3 regions of the Novipirellula rosea genome follow, and region 2 is predicted to be linked to each of the others. Evidence: riboswitches for the same ligand, from Rfam matches in the RefSeq annotation. Region 2 holds a riboswitch; each other region holds the start of a gene.
The links. Region 2 has a riboswitch for cobalamin ahead of ABD971_RS31610 (DUF1559 family PulG-like putative transporter). Riboswitches for the same ligand answer to the same signal wherever they lie in the genome.

Region 1: linked by a shared signal. The riboswitch ahead of ABD971_RS33250 (DUF1559 family PulG-like putative transporter) and the one ahead of ABD971_RS31610 (DUF1559 family PulG-like putative transporter) in region 2 are both predicted to bind cobalamin.
Region 3: linked by a shared signal. The riboswitch ahead of ABD971_RS35125 (ribonucleoside-diphosphate reductase subunit alpha) and the one ahead of ABD971_RS31610 (DUF1559 family PulG-like putative transporter) in region 2 are both predicted to bind cobalamin.

What each region holds. Positions count from the first base shown of each region.
Region 1 is NZ_BAABGA010000120.1:247,998-250,253, reverse strand. It holds gene ABD971_RS33250 (DUF1559 family PulG-like putative transporter) at 1-933, opposite strand, end outside; cobalamin riboswitch at 1,129-1,328, opposite strand; gene ABD971_RS33245 (polyprenyl synthetase family protein) at 1,524-2,256, shown strand, end outside.
Region 2 is NZ_BAABGA010000109.1:38,810-41,065, forward strand. It holds gene ABD971_RS31605 (3-deoxy-manno-octulosonate cytidylyltransferase) at 1-660, opposite strand, end outside; cobalamin riboswitch at 798-1,085, shown strand; gene ABD971_RS31610 (DUF1559 family PulG-like putative transporter) at 1,319-2,200, shown strand.
Region 3 is NZ_BAABGA010000120.1:817,275-819,530, reverse strand. It holds gene ABD971_RS35130 (Kelch repeat-containing protein) at 1-112, shown strand, start outside; cobalamin riboswitch at 411-665, shown strand; gene ABD971_RS35125 (ribonucleoside-diphosphate reductase subunit alpha) at 971-2,256, shown strand, end outside.

The DNA.
Region 1 (2,256 bases), on a different contig from region 2:
ACGGACCGAACCATCGGCGACCAAGGTTTGTGCCCCTCCGACATGAAACGAGTAGACTTCGTTATCGTTGCTGCAATTGATCGAACACGATCCAGGGCGGATCGCGGTGTTGCCATCGGGCAGTGCCCCGTCCACTGTGAAGCCTTTGTTATGACTGGCCCACACGCCGCCGGTTGGAAACGGACGCGTAACACTGGAACTGCCGCTCCACGTTTTCGGAGACGCCCCATCGCCGACGAGTCGACCGTTTTGGAAAAGCTCGGGTCGTCCCGCACACTCGACCACTAGCAGGGTGTTTGACAAACCATCGATAACATCCGAGAGCCGGACGGCGGTCGATTTTAGAATCCCACAATTTCGAGGATCATGAAGTTGCTGCGATGGGGGCAACACGGCGTTGAGCTGCGTCCCAACTCCTCCGACGTTGGCGTAATCGGTTGTTGCGCCGTCATAGAAATCACGAGCGGACAATGTGTACGAGGTCGTCGTGGCATTGGCATAATCGACCAGCACGGTCCACTCGAAACCACGACGCTCGGGAACCGACGGACAGCTCATGGCGGGCACTTTGGCATTCACCGCCTCCGCGTTTTCTGGATCGTGCCAGTGGTAATTTCCATCAAAGGATTGGAACAAGCCATCTTGTTCAATAAATGGCAGCACCGCCGTGAACCAGCTGCCGCGTTTGGTAATGAACCCTTTTCCTTGACTCGGAGAGGACGACTGCGCTGGCCAAACCCGATATGCGGACTCGTAATTGTGCAGTGCCAATCCGATCTGTTTCAGATTGTTTCCACACTGCATTCGTCTCGCCGCCTCGCGGGCGGCCTGGACCGCGGGCAATAGCAGCCCGACTAAGACGCCGATGATTGCGATCACCACCAGCAATTCGACCAACGTGAAACCTCGTGACCGACAAAAACGCTTGCTCATCTTGTTCCTCGAGTGAATGAGCGGAGGCGTAAACCTCCGGCGCAGCCCCCCCGGCAGGATTGATCGATCACGTATCACGACTCACGCGCAGACAAACGAAGACCGCATCACGACCACGCTGCGGCCGCGATACCATTCCCGAAATCATCAAGGTAGAGACGCGATAGTTCCCAATTCCCCGAGGGTACTACCACAACTAAAAATGACGTTTGGGCAGGTCTTCTGGCTCCCGGATTATTTGTCCCCCACGCCTTCCCAAGGTCGATTCGACCACAGTGGCATTGTGCGGGGTTCATTTCCGGTTACAGCGGCGGGACCGCAACGGATTTGCACCGTTTTCCCTATTCTCTGAAGCGACGACAGGTCGATTCAGCACCCAAGTCTTGACGAAGTATGCGGCTCGAAAGCATCGATGTCAACGAGAGCCCGGCCGGGCCGGGGACGCTAAGCCCTATCGCCAAAACCGCGATTTGTTGCCAAGCTATGGCTGGAATTAACGTCGCGGCTAGAAATCGTTAAATTTCTAGCAAGCTAGCGGGGGGATTGTCGGTTGCTTCGCGTGCTTTATTGCGGTTCCATTGGAATGTGGTATGCCGCATTGGCTCGTCCATCCTGTTTCACTTAACGGTTTCGCCGAAATGGATTCGACCTCAACCTTTCACGCTGCTCAATTGACGACGGAAAATGACAGCGAATCTCGCCCTAGCGAATCCAACGGCCACGCGACGTCGCGTGTCTTGGCCGACCAATTTGCCAAGTTGTATGGCCCGATCGCGTCGGACCTCGTTCGCGTCGAAAAACGGTTCCACCAAGAGCTGCAGTCGCCTTATGAATCGCTCGTTCCGGTACTCCGCCACGGCACTCAATTAGGCGGAAAACGGTTGCGGCCAGCGATGTTGCTGTTGGCGGCCTCGGCCGTCGGATCGGTTCGCGAGGACCACGTGGTGCTCGGCGTCGTGATCGAAATGGTCCATACCGCCACGCTGATCCACGATGACGTGCTTGATGATGCGGATACCCGTCGCCATGTGCCCACGGTCAATGCCAAGTGGAACAACCACACCAGCATCTTGTTGGGAGACTATCTTTTCGCCCAAAGTTTCCGTTTGGCGGCAACCTTGCCATCGACCGAAGCATGCCGCTGGATCGGTGAAGCGTCGCGTTTGGTGTGCGAAGGCGAGATGCGGCAAGTGTTGAAGCGGGATGTTTTGGACATCGACGAGACGACCTACATCGAAATGATTCAGGGTAAGACCGCTGAGCTGTGCCGAGTCGCCTGCCAATTGGGATCCCATTTCGCCGACGGCAGTCCCGAAGTCACCG
Region 2 (2,256 bases):
GCGGCGATAAGCGTACAAGCCGACGTGGTGCCAAAACAGCGGCGGTTCCATCGCCAGCGTTTTGGGGGTAATTCCGCCGCGACAATGTGGCACCGCCTCGCGGCTGAAATAAATCGCGTTACCAGCGAATTGTGGGTGGGCGGGCGATCCGCTGGCCTGCCCTGCCCTGCTCTGCCCCGTTTCGCACCCACCCCCCGTTTCACACCCACTCGCCGCGACGACAATTTTGACGCAGGCCGGGTCGTGCAGCAGTGACTCGCTTCGGATGGGGGTTCCGATCGTGGCGATATCGGCCTGGTCATCGTTGATCAGCACTGTCCCGACAAGGTCCACCGTCGCGGGGTCAATTTCAGGCTCGTCCCCTTGGACGTTGATGAACACATCAAAATCAGGGAATTGGGCGGCGACTTCGGCAATCCGATCGGTCCCACTGGGGCAGTCGACGCGGGTCATCACGCATCGGCCGCCGAACGAGTTCACTTCGTCCGCAAGTTTAGGATCGTCGACCGCAACCACCACGGCGTCGGCAACGCTGGCTTTCGATGCGGCTTCCCAGGTATGACGGAGTATCGACTTGCCCCCTGCGCTGCGAAGCAGTTTTTCGGGGAGCCGAGTCGAAGCCAAGCGAGCGGGAATGACGATCATGCAGCGATTGTTCATCAGGATTCCGAAGTCCTCGTGTTTTGAGAAAATTCATGCTCACGCCCCTCATGATTCCGTCAAAAGTGGGTCAAGGTAAAACGGGGGCGACCTTGCAACTTGGGCGTTTGACAATGATTTGGCAAGCCGATAGAGTCGTCAATTAACGGTGAGCGGTGCCGCAAAGTCAACGGATCTTGGATTTTGCGGAAACAGGGAACTTCGGTGAAATTCCGAGACGGCCCGGCCGCTGTAACGGATGTTGTTCGCAGAGGAATGTCGCTTCTAGTGACGTTTTCGCGAACCGCCAACTTCTCACTCTTTCGTGCCATTGTTCTTCAAATCGCGTTTGTCGCCATCGGGCGTCGGCCAATTTGGGAATGAGAAGGCGGAAGAAGCTGGCATGCATCCTAAGTCAGAAGACCTACCGCGTCACCGGATGCTTTGGAACTCGCTGCCCACGCCGCGATTCTCGAAAAACCTTCTTGGGTGAGGTTAGCGTCACGATCGGACCGTCTCGCTGTGCAAAAGGCGTTTTGCAGTGAGCCGTTGTTGTTGATTTTCCTAGGCATGAATGCTGTCGGCTACCCTCCCCTGCCCTTCGCGTTTGCGAACCCAGCGGTGGACATCCGGCAACATCCACTCGGTCTTTCCCCTTTAAATCGTTGGCGGTACGTCGATGAGGTTCCTCGATTGTGAACGAACAAACCCGCTGTGGGATAGGCTTCCAGTCTGTCATCCGCAGTCGGTTTCGCGCTCACACCTCCATCGATCACGAACCTGCGGTCAGCAACGCGGCTTCACGCTGATCGAGTTGTTGGTCGTGATTGCGATCATCGGAACCCTCGTCGGATTGCTATTGCCGGCGGTTCAGGCGGCTCGCGAGGCCGCACGTCGGATGCAGTGTCACAGTCGTTTGCATCAGATCGGGCTGGGGCTGCAGAACTATCACGCCGCGTTCAACCAGTTTCCCATCGGCGTAATCCAGCCTCGCCCGCTGTGGCTTAACGGCAAAGAGTTCGCTTGGTCGGCAATGATGTTGCCGCAGATCGAACAGACCGCCGTTTGGCAGCAGATTAATTTCGACGTTCCCTACGACGATCCGAAAAACGCCGCGGCCGCAGCATCGGTCATTTCGACATTCATTTGTCCCTCGACACCTCGCAGTGACAATTTGAAAAAAGGTCGCGGCGTGACCGATTACGGCGGCATCTACGGTGAACGAATTCTGACCACCAACAATCCACCCTCGGGCGTGATGATTTACGACCGAGCGATGCGTTTTCGTGACATCTTGGACGGCACGTCGACGACGGTCGTGGTATCCGAGGACGCTGATTTTCCGGATGGCCAATGGATCAACGGAAAGAACTTGTTTGATCAAGCCTTCCCGATCAACAAGGCACCCAGTTTTGAAAACGACATGCGAAGTTTTCATCCGCAGGGTGTCAATGCTGCCTTTGCCGATGGATCGGTTCGTTTCCTCAACGAGAGCATGGATCTGACTGTGTTAGCGGCAATTTGCACGCGTGCGGGTCACGAAGTGGTCTCCGATTTTTGATTTTCATACTGTTTGTAACGTCCTGTGTCGCTCGAGATTGAGCTTCCGCACACGGA
Region 3 (2,256 bases), on a different contig from region 2:
ACGTTTCTTTCACTGCATGTTGCCACTTGATCCCACATCGATGCTGATGGTGGGAGGTGCCAACATGTCGATCGGACGCTTCACGAATCTCGAGATCGTCGAAATCAAGTAGCGACGAACGAAGCACCGAGTTGCCACAGGGTAGCGTCGCCCCGCCGCATGACGGGGCAGTTTTCCCCGGCAAATCCTAACCCGACAAATCCTAACCCGACGCGTCAGCGAGGGACCGAGTCAAGATAAAGATTCCCCCCGCGAACGCTTCGAGTGATGACGAATGGGGAAGTCGGAAACCACGCACCTTGGGATCGAAATCTTTACTGTCGTCGTCACGGAATCTCGCGAAAAACGCGTCCAAACGAAAACAAACGACATTGTGCTAGCAAAGCATTGACGTCGCCGCGTCAGCTGTTAGATTCTTAAGCGTTCGTGGTGACTTGCGGTGTTTCTACACTCGCGAGTGAACAGGGAACTCCGGTGAAATTCCGGGATGGTCCAGCCGCTGTGAACTGCCCTCGGATGCGTAAATCAAAAGCATCCAAACCGAAACTCTTTCATTAAAACACGCCATTGCTCGGGAAACCTGTGAGACAGGAAATCGGGGCGAGAAGGCTGCGAGAACTCGGTCGGCAGTGAGTCAGAAGACCTACCACGAAATAGACGATTTTGGGCCCTCTTGGATTGGGGTGATCGTTGCGATGTGATTCGACGGGACGTCTGCCGAAAGCCGATTGGCTGCTCTGGCAAATTGCTTTTCTGTGAATCGCCTCGATTTGTTTTTCATTGTTCGCAGAGCTTCTGCTCGATCACTGCCGTCGCCGTTTCGCCAAGCTAACTGAACGTCCATGCAGAAATGGTTTTCAGTATGTGCTGAGAGTACGCGCGAACCCATTGGGCCAACCCCGCCACGGTATTTGCAATCCGTCGCTGGCCAAAGATCGAACCGAGCTAGCACCGCAGACTTAGGATGACCATGTCTAAGACGACTTCGGCACAGGCAAGCCCCACCACCACCGTATTGAAAGTCCGCAAACGCGATGGTCGCGAAGTCGACATGGATCGCGGTCGCATCGAATCGGCAATCGAAAAAGCGTTTCGCGCGGAATTGAACCTCGCCGAAGGCCAACCGCTTGCCTCACAAATCGAGCAAGACGTGCTGGCGATCATCGACCAAGTCTACGACTTCGCCTCGGGGGATGCGGCGTCGGGCTGCCTGAGTGTCGAACAGATCCAGGACGTGGTCGAAATTGGATTGATGCAGCGAGAGCATTTTCGAGTCGCGCGTCGTTACATCCTGTACCGAACCGAACACGCACGACTGCGAGCGGTCCGTCACGTCGACTCGGGACTTGACGAATTGTCGATCGACAACAGCAGTTCCGTCCCGCAGTTGCGACTGCAGATTGAACCGGGGGTGTATGTCGCATTTTCCGAAGCCAAGTTAAAAGCATTTCTCGAATCGATTCCCGAGTCGACGCTACCGAACATCGAGACCAGCGAGATCGTCGCCGAAGTCATTCGCGGATCATTCGACGGAATGACCCCCGAAGACATCGCCCGCGCCCTCGTGCTTTCGGCTCGCAGTCGTATCGAGCGAAGCATGGACTACGACCGCTTTGCTGCGGCAATGCAGCTGGCCATCGTATATCGCCAAACGCTCGGATTGACACAAATTGACGAGGACTTTGCGGACACTTATCGCGATCGTTTTGAACACTACGTGATCGAAGGGATTCGCTGTGGTCGATTGTCCGAACAGCTGCGTAGTTTCGATCTTTCCAGAATCGCCGACGCCTTGCTCCCCGAACGAGACAAGTTGTTTCGCTATTTGGGCGTCCAGACGATTTACGACCGCTACCTGCTGCATGTCGATGGCCGCCGCATCGAAACCCCGCAATACTTTTGGATGCGAGTCGCGATGGGGTTAGCACTTCGTGAAGATGAAGACCAGCGAACCGACCGTGCAATCGAGTTCTATCAACTGCTGTCGTCGTTCCGGTTCACCAGTGCGACGCCGACCTTGTTCAACTCGGGAACTCAGCATCCGCAATTGAGCAGCTGCTATTTGACCACGGTGCAAGACGATTTGGCTCACATTTTCAAAAGCATTGGCGACAACGCGATGCTTTCCAAATGGGCGGGCGGGCTAGGCAACGATTGGACGAGCGTCCGTGCCACTGGATCATTGATCAAAGGAACCAACGGGACAAGCCAAGGGGTGATTCCGTTTCTAAAGATCGTCAACGACGCGGCGGTGGC